2 regions of the Pseudoalteromonas sp. Angola-30 genome follow, and region 1 is predicted to be linked to the other one. Evidence: predicted binding sites of a transcription regulator. Region 1 holds the regulator's gene; the other holds the start of a gene.
What was found. Region 1 encodes FliA, which starts transcription of late flagellar genes. Its sites were predicted from a motif close to CTAAAGNTNNNNNNNNNNNNGCCGATA; they were not measured.

Region 1 (7,645 bases):
ATTTGTACAATTACCACATGACCTTGCGCTTTTCGCTGAGAACAATCAGCACCTTTAACTAGCCAATGCTCTAAGTAAAATAGCGGTATCGCTTTTTTACGAACAATAATTGTAAGCTGACCATCTACAACATTGGTTTTGGTTAAATCTAAGTGGAATATTTCACTCACACCAGCAAGTGGTAACGCAAACGTTTGCTCACCAACAATAACCATCAGCGTAGGTAAAATAGCCAGTGTTAATGGTACTTTTATCTCTAAAATAGTCCCTACGCCCAACTCTGACTGTATACTCACAGAGCCATTAAGCTGCGTAATTTTAGTTTTTACTACATCCATGCCTACGCCACGGCCAGAAATATCAGATATCTCTTCTTTGGTCGAAAAGCCTGGTGCAAATATTAAGTTATACGCTTCTGTATCTGATAAGCGACTTGCCTGATCATGGTCAATAACGCCTTTACTGATCGCTATTTTTTTCAGTTTTTCCGCATCCATACCTGCACCATCATCTTTAATGGTTAACAAAATATGGTCGCCTTCTTGCGAAGCCGATAATGTAACGTTACCAGTTCTAGGCTTACCCGCAGCTTCACGCGCTGCTGGCATTTCAATACCATGGTCAACTGAGTTTCGTACTAAATGCACCAACGGATCGGCCAGTGCCTCAACTAAGTTTTTATCTAAATCGGTTTCTTCACCTACAAGCTGTAAATCAATTTCTTTATTTAAGCTACGGGCTAAGTCACGAACTACGCGAGGGAATCGGCCAAACACTTTTTTGATAGGCTGCATTCGCGTTTGCATTACTGCACCTTGAATATCAGCAGTGACCACATCAAGATTTGATATCGCCTTACCCATCGCTTCACTGTCTGTATTGGTCGCTAAACTGACCAACCTATTTCGTACTAATACCAACTCGCCAACCATATTCATTATTTGGTCTAAACGCTTTGTATCAACACGTACTGTGGTTTCAGCAGGTGGAGGCGTAGCTTTTTTGGGTGCAGCGCTACTCGCTGGTTTTTCAGCCACTTTAGGTGTAGGCGCAGCGGCTTTTGCCGCCGGAGCTTGTTTTGCTGCAGGTGCTGGCGTAGGCTTTTCTGGCGTAGGTTTTGCTGGCGTAGGTTTTGCTGGCGTTTGTGCTACAGGTGCAGCCTTAGGTGGCTGCGGTGCAGGTGTGTCAGCTTCTTTTGATTCTGGTGCGGCGCCTTTACCATGCAGTTCATCAAGCAGTGCTTCAAATTCATCATCGCTGATTTCATCATCACCGCTATCATTTGCAACAGCCGCTGGTGGTGCTGTGTGTTTTACTTCTGGCTCACTGCTTGAAGTATCTCCTGCAACCGGACCAAAACTACCTACACCGTGTAATTCATCTAATAAACTGTCAAATTCATCATCGGTAATATCTGAACTTGAATCTGGCTCTGCACTTGCACTTGGTTGCGACACCGGGCTTTGCCCTTTGCCGTGTAGCTCATCAAGTAAGCTTTCAAATTCATCTTCTGTAATTTCATCAATTTGCGTGCTATCTGCTGAAGGGCTTGAACCTGCCACATCAAATAGTTCATCAAATGCAAATGGGTCTTCATCATCTGTTGCGCTAACGGGAGCTGCGGGTTCTTGTTCAACAACTTCGGGGGCTGTTTCAGTAAGCTCGTCATCCGTAGGCGGTTGACCAAGTTTGTGAAGGGTTTCTAATAATTGAGGGTCTGCTGGGTCCGGCTGTTCGCGGTTTTGAATAGTGGCAAACATTTCATTAATGGTATCTAGTGCTTGTAAAATCACATCCATTAATTCTGAATTAACAGTTCTAACCCCTTGGCGTAAGAGATCAAATACGTTTTCAGCACCATGACAGGCATCAACAAGCTCAGTCATAGCTAAAAAGCCTGCCCCCCCTTTTACGGTATGAAAGCCCCTAAAAATAGCATTTAGTAACTCAGTATCTTCTGGGTTATTTTCTAGCTCAACTAACTGTTCAGATAAAAGCTCTAGGATTTCTCCAGCCTCTACAAGAAAGTCTTGTAAAATATCTTCATCGACTTCAAAGCTCATGCAGTTACTCTCCTCTTAGAAGCCCAAACTTGATAATAGGTCATCGACCTCGTCTTGGTCAGATACAACATCATTTCGCGACTCTTTATCAATAATAGGGCCTTCAGGACCTGCTAATGTTTGTGCGGCAACCAGTTCTTCTGTTTCTTGTTGTTCTTTACTTTCAACAATGCTGTCATCTTGTGCAGCAAATGCTGTTAAAAGGTGGATTAAACTTTCTTCTACTTCTCTGACTAATTCAATTACACGGCGGATAACCTGGCCTGTTAAATCTTGAAAATCCTGCGCCATTAGTACATTGGTCATTAAAGTTTGCAACTCATCAGTTTTATGATGAGAGCTGTTCATAAACTTGTCGATGCTGTGGCATAAGGTTTTAAACTCGCCCAGCTCTATTTCGCGGTTCATAAGCCTATCCCAAGTAGGCTTAATATGTGCAATTTCATCTGCTAGCTGCTGCGCAATAGGAAGGCTTGCTTCGACCGCATCCATTGTCTTATTAGCTGCATTTTCTGTCATTTCCATGACATAGTTTAAGCGCTTTTTCGCATCCGGTATTGCATCAGTGGTTAAATCGGTTAAACGCGTATCAAGTTCAAAGCTTTTAAGGGCTTCGTGTAATTGGCGTGTTAACTTACCTACTTCAGCAAAAAGCTGCGATTGCTCTTGAGAGGCAGTATCTAAAATTAATTGATCTGCTTTATCTTGCTCACCGTTTTCTAAAAAAACGACGAGCTGACGAGCTTGTTCTAAAGTAATTTGAGGCGCAGCTGGTGCTGACATAAGCCTCTCCTCTCATTAACCTAAGCGTTCAAACACTTTTTCTAATTTAGTTTTCAAAGTACCAGCAGTAAATGGCTTAACAATATAGCCATTAACACCTGCTTGCGCTGCCGCTATTATTTGTTCTTTTTTAGCTTCTGCCGTCACCATTAAAACCGGAATATGTTTTAATTTTTCGTCAGCTCTAATGGCTCTTAGCAAGTCAATACCCTGCATGCCTGGCATGTTCCAATCGGTTACAACAAAGTCAAAAACCTGATTTTGCAACATAGGTAATGCTGTAGAACCATCGTCAGCTTCTTGAACATTCGTGAACCCTAGGTCACGCAACAGATTTTTTATAATACGTCTCATTGTAGAGAAATCATCAACAACAAGAATTTTCATGTTTTTATCCAAAACATCCTCCGGTGAGGTCTTAACCTATAATTTACTTACTACTAGTTTATCCAGTCATTGATTTTTGCTTTGAGCTTAATCATCGCCTGACCATGTATCTGACTTACACGCGATTCACTTACATCGAGTATATGCCCAATTTCTTTTAAATTCATTTCATCGTTGTAATACAAAGAAAGCACCATTGCATCTCGCTCTGGTAAAGACTTTATTGCCTCTAACAATGAATTATTAAACCGTTCATTTTTAACATTATTAAATGGTTTGTCTAGCGCTAAATCTTGACCTGCAGGGCTAATAACATCTTCATCTACCCCTAGATCTTCTATACCAAGCACTTTACTGGAATTAACATCATTTAAAATATGATGGTATTCTTCTAGCGAAATATCAAGTTTTTCAGCTACTTCAGTATCTTTTGGTTCTCTATTTAAGTTATTTTCTAATTCTGTGATAGTTTCGGCTACTAATCGGCTTTTACGGTGCACCGAACGTGGTGCCCAATCCCCTCTGCGCATTTCATCAAGCATAGCGCCGCGGATACGAATACCAGCAAACGTTTCAAAGCTTGCCCCTTTACTGGCGTCAAAGTTTTTTGAGGCCTCGATAAGGCCAATCATTCCCGATTGGATTAAGTCATCAAGCTGAACGCTAGGAGGAAGACGAGCTATTAAATGGCACGCCACTTTTTTGACAAGCGACGCGTGCTTTTCAACAATCACATTTAAATTTTGTGTTGATTGATATCCCATAGCTCTTTTCACCGATGTTGTCATAATCAGCCGTTTACTAGCTTCTCAATGAAAAACTCTAAATGTCCTGAAGGTTGATTAGGTATAGGCCATTTTACTGCTTTTGTCGCTAATGTTTTAAACGCGACTGCTGCTGGTGAATTAGGGAAAAGATCGACAATTACTTTTTGTTTACGCGTAGATTTACGCATATTTTCATCATATGGAATAGTCGCAACAAGCTCCATAGACACATCTAAAAAGCGGTCTGTTACTTTAGAGAGCTTTGCAAAAAGCTCTTGACCCTCGCGCATACTGCGCACCATGTTTGCAACAATTTTAAATTTATAAACGCCATGCTCGCGGCTAAGTACTTTAATAAGCGCGTAGGCATCAGTAATAGAGGTCGGCTCGTCGCACACCACCACCATGACATCTTGCGCTGCACGAGAAAAACTCAGCACCATGTCAGAAATACCAGCGGCGGTATCTACAATTAAAATATCAAATTCGGTATTAAGCTCACTAAAGGCACGAATTAACCCAGCATGCTCAGATGGGGTTAGCTCCACCATACTTTGCGAGCCTGATGTAGCAGGCACAATTTTAATACCGCCTGGGCCTTCAACTAAAATCTCGTCAAGTTCGCACTCACCTGAAAGGACATGAGATAAGTTTTTTTCAACACGTAGTCCTAGCATTACATCACAATTAGCTAGGCCTAAATCGGCATCTAATACTAATACACGATTACCCTGCTGCCCTAAAGCAATAGCAGTATTTAAAGAGACGTTGGTTTTACCCACCCCTCCTTTACCGCCGGTGACAGCGATAACTTTTACGCCGTTGTTGTTGTTTTGACTCATTTTGCGCAGGCCGCTTGCTTGATCTAATACTGTGTTAATCATACATCCCTACTGTGCTTGGCGCCACTGCTTGGTGCCTTGAATGTTGTGCTTTTGCTCTTTTTAAATACAATTGCTCAGCTTTTTTTACTAGTTTTTCAGCATTTGCAACGCGAATATCTTCTGGTACACGCTGACCATTAGTAAGATACCCTATTGGAAGACGATTTTGAATCGCTATACTAATAATCTCACCTAAACTTAATGATTCATCTAACTTAGTGAAAATACAACCGCTTAGCTGAACCTTTTTAAAATGTCTTACGGTTTCTTGCAGTACATTTATTTGTGCTGTGGCACTTAATACTAAATAACTACGTATATCTACTCGCTGGTTGCGCATTAACGTATTTAATTGCTCTGTAAGGCGTAAATCACGTTGGCTCATACCCGCTGTATCAATTAATACTAGACGCTTATTGCGTAAATGATATAAAACTTCAGCTAATTCATTAGCATCTTTTACTTGTTTAACACCACAACCAATAATACGACCATATGTTGCAAGCTGCTCATACGCACCAATTCTGTATGTATCAGTGGTGATTAGGGCAACTTTGTCGGCGCCATACTTTTGTGCGCCTAATGCGGCAAGTTTAGCTACTGTGGTTGTTTTACCTACACCAGTAGGCCCAACAAGTGCATACACACCCCCTTGGCGAAGAATTTCGTTATTGGTGGTTTGCATTTGATCTTCAACCATTTGCAATAATGCTTTCCAACCTTGCTGACGCGATACGTCATCTGGAATAAAACACGCCATTTGCTCTGCAACGTCTTTATCTATTCCCATGCCAACTAAACGGTCAATCATGCATGCACGTGTAGGGTCGCGACGTGCCATATCTTGCTGCATTAAACCCGATACTTGGTGTTCTAGTAACTGGCGAATTGCGTTCATTTCATCACGCATCGCGCTCATTTGGGCGCTTTCGTTGTTATTAGCTTGACTACGCGGTGCAACCGGCGCATCTAAATCGTCAAAGTCTTGATCTAAGTCATCAAAGCCTAGGCTGTCTGCTTGGGTTTGCATGCGTTTTGGCGCTTCATTTTCGCGAGCAAACATATTTGTCGTACGTGGCTGTGCTGGCTCTTGGTAATGCTCAGACGTATCAATACCTGATTGCGAAAACATAGAGGCTAGCTCAGGAGAGCGAGGGCGTGGCGACTGACGCTCTAATAAAGCTTGTAAGCTATCAGCTACTTTTGCTTGTGGCTCAGGTTGCGCACGCTTAGGCTCTGGCTTTACAAAGTTATGAGTAGGCTGTTGCACGGCTCTTTGCGGAGCAGGCGCTGCCTGTGGTTGTGCTGCGGCTTTAGGGGCTGCTTTGTCGTAATCTACTGCGGCAACAATTTCTACACCATTAGCGAGTTTTTTGTTCGACATAATAACGGCATCAACACCTAGCTCATCTTTAACTTCTTTCAGTGCGGTGCGCATATCTTTGGCAAAAAAACGTTTAATCTTCATGGTTCAACCCCTGTTAAAATCTTTATTGTTGGCCTACTGAGCTGACAATCTTGATCTGTCTTTCATCTGGTACCTCTTGATAAGACATCACCCTTAAACCCGGTATGGTGTACTTAACAAAACGAGATAACACAGTGCGTAACATTCCTGACGTTAGCAATATTGAAGGTTCTCCGGCCATTTCTTGATTCTGATGCGCTTCGTTTAATGATGTTTGAAGTCGCTCAGCAAGGCTTGGTTCTATTCCGGCACCTTCGTCGCCTGCATTTTGTAATGACTGATGCAACATCTGTTCCAACTCAGGCGCCAAGGTTATGACAGGGATTTCTGATGACATTCCCACAGCGTCTTGAACTATTAAACGGCGCAGCGAAATACGCACTGCAGCTGTTAAAACATCGGCATCTTGGCTACGTGGGCCGTACTCTACAAGGGTTTGAACAATAGAGCGCATATCACGAATAGCCACACCTTCGTTTAATAAATTTTGCAGTACTTTTACAACGGTTGTCAGTGGTAGTACTTCTGGCACTAACCCTTCTACTAAACGTGGATGGCTTTTAGCTAACATATCAAGCAGGTTTTGAACCTCCTCATGCCCTAGTAATAATGCGGCACTGTTAGTTAATAACTGGCTAATGTGGGTGGCTACCACAGTGGCTGAGTCAACCACGGTGTAACCTAGTGACTGTGCTTCGTCTTTTTGATCAGGCTTTATCCATACCGCATCTAAGCCAAATGCAGGGTCTTTGGTTTCAACCCCTTTAATAGGGCCAAATACTTGCCCAGGGTTGATGGCCAGTTCATCGCCATGTTTGAGTTCGCCTTCACCACTTGAAACACCCATCATGGTAATACGGTACGCATTAGGGTCTAACTCTAAGTTATCGCGAATATGTACAGGCGGTACTAAAAAGCCAAGCTCCTGAGATAACTTTTTACGCACCCCTTTAATTCGGTTGAGCAGCTCACCACCTTGAGATTGGTCAACAAGCGGAATAAGCCTGTAGCCAACTTCTAAGCCAATAACGTCAATTTGTTGTACATCGTCCCATCCAAGCTCTTTTTGCTCTTGCTTGTTTGCAACGCCAGTACCGGCAACGGCACCACTTTCAGCCTCTTGGGCTGCTAGAGCAGCGGCTTTTAATTTTTGCTGCTGAGTAAAATAAGCTAAGTAGCCAAGTAGTGCGCCTAAACTTAAAAAAGCAATATGAGGCATACCCGGAACCAACCCCATAATGATTAAAATACCTGAGGCGATAAATAATGATTTTTCGTTACCTAATTGGGCTT
Region 2 (7,645 bases), on a different contig from region 1:
TTAGAGCTGCGCCAAGCTAACGATAAATTAGGCCAAGTAAACTCACAGCTTAAACTAGTTAGTCACTCAGATGAGCTTACAGGGCTACGTAGCCGCCGCTTTTTGTTTGATCAGCTCCCTAAAGATATTGAGCACTTCCAACGTAATGCGCAGTCTTTACAAGCGCAAGGTAAGTCACTTGTACTGCTTATTATCAACTTTGATAACTTTAGCCGTATAAACGATGCGTATGGCCCAATAGCAGGAGATAGCTGCTTACAACAAATGGCAGCGTTACTTAATTCGCGTACCCAAGGCTCTGACTATGTAGCACGCTGGAGTGGGGATGAGTTTTTATTATTGCTGCGCGATTTTAAGTGCAACATGATTGACAGCTATGCCTCTGATTTATGCCAAGCAATCGCATTAAATTCGTTTCAATTACCAAACGGTAAAACAACTAATATTACGGCTTCATTGGGGTGGTCTTTTTACCCACTGCCACTTTTAGGTGGGCAAGTAATAAGCTGGGAGACGTCGATAAACTTAGCCGATATAGCGCTTCATCAGGTTAAAAAACGCGGTGGTGACGGTGTGGCAAATATTACGTTTGATAAACAGTTGGATGCGTTTGAGTTTGAGCAAAATTCGAATGTAGATCAGCAGCTGGGTATTTTACAAAGTAATGGCTTAGCAGATATTAAAGTGTGGATGCGATAATGCCCAACCTACAAAAGTAGACTAGGCATGGTGAGGGTAACGCTATTTAATTACTGGTTTAGCCACGCTGGTAAAATAGCCACTGACTCAGGAGCACTAAATGCCATACTTGCATCGGCACTTATATCTCCCCCTGCGGTACTTAAAATATTATTAAAGCGCATAACTACGTTGTTAGACTTTTCGGCAACGTATAAATCGGTTCCGCTATACATAATATCAACAGGGTTTCCTAATAATGTATTGGGCCCGCTAATCGTCGCGCTTATATTAACTAGCCCCGAGGCATTTGCGGTATTATTTAATACATAAATTTTGCCATCGTCAGCAACGGCTGCGCTGCCTACATCAGAAAGTATTAACGCACCACTTAATGAGTCGTAATCTATTCCATGAATATTGGTAGGCCCAGCTAGTGCTTGTGAATTATTGGCAGGTGTAATTAATCTATCTTCTGTACTTATTGTGGTCTCGCCACTTAGTAGCTTATTTTTAACTTGATCAAATACCGCTACAGTGCCATTAGTTAGCGCAACAAAAGCGCGGTCAGTGTTACTGTCGTAATCAACATCCCACGGGCGTGCATTATTGGCAAAAGTTAAGGTCATAAGAGGTGATACATCGCCGGTGGCACAGCTTGAAAATATAGCAATGCTCGGCGTGGTTTCATTATTTTCAGCCACAAAAATCATTCCACTATCGGAGGCAATATCTAATCCTTTAGGTGAAATAAGGCCTGTATTGCTTCCTGAAATCAGTCTATCTTGGCTGGCGTTAAATGTTTCGCCATCACGGTTATAAGCCACTTTAGTAGAGATGACGATTCCGCCCATTCCTGTACTGGCATTATCGAATGTTGCGTAGCTATTACCTGCTTTATCAAAGCTAACGCTTTCTATCGTTTGGCTTGCATTATAGCTTGCAAGTTCGCTACTTAATGCTGTATTTAAACGGCTAATTTGGCCTGTTGTATCACCCGCAGTGCTTGGATTACTGGATACGGCTACGCCTAATAGCGCCATATTAGGCTCAGTACTATCTGATATATCAGCCATTGAGCTTTGAGTTAGCGTGTTAGTAATTGACTCTGGCTTAGTAGACGCAGTACTTAAATCGGGCGCTATATCGCCACTTTCACCGGCAAATATATTACTAAACACTAAAATTGCATCGTTTGATTTTTCGGCCACACGTAAATCGCTACCCTCAAGGGTAATATCTACAGGGTTGCCTAGCATAGTCGCAGGGCCTGAAATACTGCGTGCAACAGATGTATTACCTTGCGCAGTAGAGGCATTATTAATAACAAAAAGCGCGCCATCGGTAGCATCTGATGCGCTACCAACATCCGATAAGATAAGTTTATTGGTGGTTTCATCATAAACAATGCCGTGAATATTTACCGATATTTGCACACCATCGGCATCGCTTGGTGTAATAGTACGACTTGGCATAGCGGTAAATTCACCGCTTACAAAATTATCATAAACCGCGACATCACCGTTGGTAAGTGCTACATAAAGTCGGTCGTTTACGTGGTCATAATCAACATCCCACGGGGCGGCTTCGGTAACAGTGGTAGCAAGCGGCGCGGCATCTCCCGCTGCAGCACTGCCAAATGTGGTAATTTGCATGGCACCAAAATCAGCTATAAATATCAGCCCGCTATTTTTTGCAATCGCTATGCCTTTAGGGTTAACCAGGGTAGTTGCAGGGCCTGTAATTTCACGGTCTTGATTAGTGCTAAAGCTTGCACCATCATCGCGATTAGCAAGTTGGCATATAGTTTTAACGCTACCATTTTCGCTGTCGCTTGCTTGTATTAAATTACCGAGGCTATCAAAGGCTACGCCTTCATTTGCAGTGGTATTAAAGGTTTTTAATTTGGCAGCGTCCTGGTTTATTAAATCAACAGTGCCTGCGTTTTGTTCGCCGTTATTAGCTAAAATAAACGTGGCTGCACTAAAGCCGGGGTTACCGTTTGTGCCATCGTTTCCATCTTGACCATCTGCTCCCGGCGTACCGGCTAAACCGTTTTCTCCATCATCACCGCTACACCCTGAAATACCAAGTACTATCCCAAGCGCTAATGCTGAAAAACAAAGGGGGCGTTTAAGTGAACTGTTTTGTGTATGAAGGTGAGTTAAATTAGCTTTTTTCATCATTTTTACCTTTTAATATTCCATCAAATGAAAGTAAATAACGTGCCTGTTTATACTCCTCAGTACGTACTATTTACTGTGTTAACCTCATAGAGATAACGCGTAGAAATACACATTGGATGCAAATATTTAAAAATAAAAAACAAAAAAGGAGCCATCAGGCTCCCTTTAAAAACTAGCTAGCAAAAATAATTAAGCGATAAACGATTTTATTGAATTTAAAATGCCTTGTTCGCCTAAACCCATTTCATCTTGCATTTGCGCTTGTGTGCCGTGCTTAATAAATTCATCAGGAATACCTAAGTTAAGCACTTTTAGGTTGGCTTTTTGCGCTGCTAAATATTCATTAACCGCTGAGCCTGCGCCACCACAAATAGCGTTGTCTTCAAGCGTTACTATTACATCATGAGTTTGGCTAAGCTCACCTAATAAACTTGTATCAAGTGGCTTAATAAAGCGCATATTAACTAGCGTTGCACCTAGCTCATTTGCAGCAAGTTGCGCGTTTTCAAGCAAAGTACCAAAGGATAAAATAGCAATTTTAGCGCCTTGCTTAATGGTATTGGCTTTGCCTATTTCTAGTAGCGTCATTTCGCTTTGAATATCGGCAGTACCGGCACTACCACGAGGGTAGCGAACTGCTACAGGGCAATTAGCCTTATAACCGGTATAAAGCATATGGCGGCACTCGTTAGTATCACTTGGGGCCATAATAACCATGTTTGGAATACAGCGCATAAAGCTTAAGTCGTATGCACCTTGGTGTGTTTCGCCGTCGGCGCCTACAATACCAGCGCGGTCTATAGCAAAAAGCACAGGTAAGTTTTGCAGTGCAACATCATGGATAAGTTGATCATACGCACGTTGTAAAAAGCTCGAGTAAATAGCTACAACGGGTTTTAACCCTTCACAGGCAAAACCGGCGGCCAATGTGACAGCGTGCTGCTCTGCTATGGCTACATCGAAATACTGCTCTGGGTGCTCTTTTGAAAAACGCACCATACCTGAGCCTTCACGCATTGCCGGGGTAATAGCCATTAATTTTTTATCTTGCTCGGCCATATCACACAACCAATCACCAAACACCTTAGAGAAAGTGGCGGCACCAGGTTTAGATTTAGGTAAGCTTGATGTATTAGGGTCAAACTTTGGCACACCGTGATAGCCAATAGGATCAGCTTCTGCGGGTTTATAGCCTTTTCCTTTTTGGGTTTTTATATGTAAAAGCTGAGGCCCTTTTAAATTACGCATATTACGCAGTGTATCTACGAGCATATTTACATCGTGGCCATCAATTGGGCCAATGTAATTAAGACCTAGTTCTTCAAAAAAGGTACCTGGAATAACCATTCCTTTTAGGTGCTCTTCTACTTTACTGGCAAGCTCTTTAACAGGAGGTACGCCAGAGAGTAACTTTTTACTGCCTTCGCGAATGTTTGTGTAAAAGCTGCCAGATAAAATACGCGCAAAGTGATTAGTTAACGCACCGACGTTTTCAGAAATCGACATTTCGTTATCATTTAAAATGATTAACATGTCAGATTTTACATCGCCTAAGTGGTTCATTGCTTCAAATGCCATACCTGCTGTAATGGCGCCATCGCCTATAACAGCAACAGTTTTGCGGCCTTTACCTTCTTTTTGAGCCGCAATAGACATACCAAGTGCTGCCGAAATAGAGGTACTTGAATGGCCTACGCTAAAGGTATCGTATTGGCTTTCTTCACGAAAAGGGAATGGATGTAATCCGTCTTTTTGGCGAATTGTATGCATTAAATCGCGTCGTCCCGTTAAAATTTTATGCGGGTACGCTTGATGGCCTACATCCCATACAAGGCGATCTTCTGGTGTGTTATACACATAATGTAGAGCAACGGTAAGCTCAACAGTTCCTAAACCAGACGCTAAATGGCCGCTACTTTGCGAAACAGAGTTGAGTAAATAGTCTCGTAACTCGTTGCTAAACGCAGGGAGTTTATCTTGCGCTATATCGCGTAAGTGGGCTGGTTCGTCAACCAAGTTAAGTAATGGATACTTGCTACTATCAAGTGTCATGGTATTTATTTTATCCTTCGCTAACACCGGTGCTAACTTATTAGTTGTTACCGCTGTTGAGTAATAATGTCAGTGCTAAATGGCAATACGTATATGTAACACTCAATGGTCACGTTTAATCAGGTAGTTTGCCAGCGCCGCTAGAGTAGAGGTATCAGCATCTATTTTGTTTAATGCTTGATGCGCTTGCTCTATTAAATTTTGCGCCATTTGCTTGGCGCCTTGCATACCTAATAGGGCCGGATAAGTTGCTTTATTAGCAGCTAAATCAGAGCCTTGTGGCTTACCTAAAGTAAATGTGTCACCTTCAACATCTAAAATGTCGTCGTGCACTTGAAATGCCAGCCCTATAGCATACCCAAAAACACTTAAGTTTTCTAAGGTTTGTTTGTCTGCTTTTTCGCTACATAATGCACCCAATGTAATGGCACAGTTGATTAAGGCACCCGTTTTTAATCTATGAATTCGTTCAAGCTGTTGTACTGTAATCACTTTATCTGTGGCTGCAATATCTAGCCCTTGCCCGCCGACCATGCCTTCAAGCCCCGATGCTTTAGCCAGTGCGCTGATCATTTTTACTTGTGTTGACGCGCTGCAGGTAAAATTGTGAGTCGAGATAAGCTCAAAGGCCAATGTTTGTAGTGCATCGCCCGCTAAAATTGCGTGCGCATCGTCAAACTCTATATGGCAAGTTGGGCGTCCACGGCGAAGGTCGTCATCATCCATGGCTGGTAAATCATCGTGCACCAACGAGTAGCTATGAATACACTCAATAGCAGCAGCAAGAATATCTAAATCTTGCTTATTAGCTCCGAGCATTTCACCACTTGCGTAGACTAAAAAGGGGCGTAAACGCTTGCCACCGTTAAATAAGCCGTACTGCGTAGCTTCTTTTACTGTGTGTGCGGTATCAAGGGGTTGATCAAAGTACTGTTGCAGGGTCTTTACGACATCTTGTTGAGCACATTCTATTTTTTCTTGTATGCTCACGGTTATTCCATATCGTTGTTAAATGAAGTAAGCGCTGCTTTTTCGTCATTACCCATCAAAATAGACACTTTTTGTTCTGCTTGTTGTAACTTACCCGTTGAGGCGTTAGCTAAGGCTATACCACGCTCAAATTGCTTTAACGACTGCTCAAGCGATAAATCACCTTGTTCCATTTCACCGACAATGGTTGATAGTTCTTCGAGTGCTTGTTCAAAACTTAGGTTTTCAGGTTTTTTAGTCGCCATGTTTAATTTCAGCCAGCATGATAAATTTAGGAGCCAATTTTAGGGGGAATGCTAAACTAGGTCAAAGGATGATCGTTGTTTTTTGAGTTATATCAGTTTAAATCGCATTTTTACCATGTATAAGATGCGTATTAGTGCTCACTGTGTACAATAAAATTAATCAGCCGCTAGGCGAGTAGGGTATCTTGATCTAAAATTAGGCCAAACACAGTGTTTTACACTTTTTTCAAAAATGGCTTAAGTATTTCAGTATCTTGCCGATAAGCAGTTAATAATAAAAGTTTGAATAACAAAGTATAATACTTTGGAGGAAATGTGGATTTAGCAACCATAATTGGGATCCTTGGCGCAATAGGTTTAATTGTCATGTCCATGTTTATGAGTAGTAGCGGTGAAATGGGGATGTTTGCCGATGCGCCTTCTAGTGTAATTGTATTTGGTGGCTCACTATTTATTGTGTTATCAAACTTTACCTTGTCGCAGTTTTTGGGCATAGGTAAAGTTGTTGGTAAAGCATTTATGTTTAAAATCGAATCGCCAGAAGAGCTGATTGAAAAAGCAGTTGAACTTGCTGATTCTGCCCGTAAAGGGGGGTTTTTAGCCCTCGAAGAAGCCGAAATACCAAACCCTTTTATGCGCAAAGGTGTAGATATGCTCGTTGATGGCCACGATGCTGATGTAGTTCGTGCCACGCTTCAAAAAGACATTTCTTTAACCACAACTCGTCACGAACTGGGCGCCGGTTTATTTAAGTCACTTGCCGATATAGCCCCAGCAATGGGTATGATAGGAACGTTAATAGGCTTAGTTGCTATGTTATCTAACATGGATGACCCTAAAGCCATTGGCCCCGCAATGGCGGTGGCATTATTAACTACTTTATATGGTGCATTTTTAGCAAATGTAGTGGCTATTCCTATTCAGGTAAAACTTGAGCTTCGTAAAGACGAAGAAGCCATGAATCAGCGTCTAATACTGGATGCTATTTTAGGTATTCAAGATGGCCAAAACCCGAAAGTAATTGAAGGTATTTTGAAAAATTATCTTGCTGAGTCTAAGCGCAAAGTAGATACCGAGGAGTAACCATGTCTGATCAAGAGTGCAAATGCCCACCCCCAGGTTTGCCTGCTTGGATGGGAACATTTGCCGACTTAATGTCGCTTTTAATGTGCTTTTTTGTACTTTTGCTCGCGTTTTCAGAAATGGATGTACTTAAATTTAAGCAAATAGCAGGCTCGATGAAGTTTGCATTTGGTGTGCAAAACAAAATAGAAGTAAAAGATATCCCTAAAGGGACCTCGGTTATTGCTATGGAATTTACCCCTGGTAAGCCTGAACCTACCCCGATAGAAACCATTCAGCAACAAACCGTTGAAATGACCCAGCAAATGTTAGAATTTCAAGCGGGTGATGAAAGCTCTGCTGGTGGTAGACAAGAGCAACGTGGCGATAAACGTGGTGGCGAGTCACGTAGTACATCGCAGCAGCAATCTT

Region 2: the regulator FliA is predicted to act here: its motif matches at 6,388-6,414, upstream of pomA (flagellar motor protein PomA).

What each region holds. Positions count from the first base shown of each region.
Region 1 is NZ_JAQREI010000012.1:46,948-54,592, reverse strand. It holds gene PSH54_RS14525 (chemotaxis protein CheA) at 1-2,063, opposite strand, end outside; gene PSH54_RS14520 (protein phosphatase CheZ) at 2,079-2,846, opposite strand; gene cheY (chemotaxis response regulator CheY) at 2,862-3,245, opposite strand; gene PSH54_RS14510 (RNA polymerase sigma factor FliA) at 3,287-3,997, opposite strand; gene PSH54_RS14505 (MinD/ParA family ATP-binding protein) at 4,024-4,884, opposite strand; gene flhF (flagellar biosynthesis protein FlhF) at 4,877-6,352, opposite strand; gene flhA (flagellar biosynthesis protein FlhA) at 6,375-7,645, opposite strand, start outside.
Region 2 is NZ_JAQREI010000002.1:512,522-520,166, forward strand. It holds gene PSH54_RS05285 (ligand-binding sensor domain-containing diguanylate cyclase) at 1-699, shown strand, start outside; gene PSH54_RS05290 (hypothetical protein) at 750-2,861, opposite strand; gene dxs (1-deoxy-D-xylulose-5-phosphate synthase) at 3,054-4,916, opposite strand; gene ispA ((2E,6E)-farnesyl diphosphate synthase) at 5,019-5,906, opposite strand; gene PSH54_RS05305 (exodeoxyribonuclease VII small subunit) at 5,909-6,151, opposite strand; gene pomA (flagellar motor protein PomA) at 6,467-7,234, shown strand; gene PSH54_RS05315 (flagellar motor protein MotB) at 7,237-7,645, shown strand, end outside.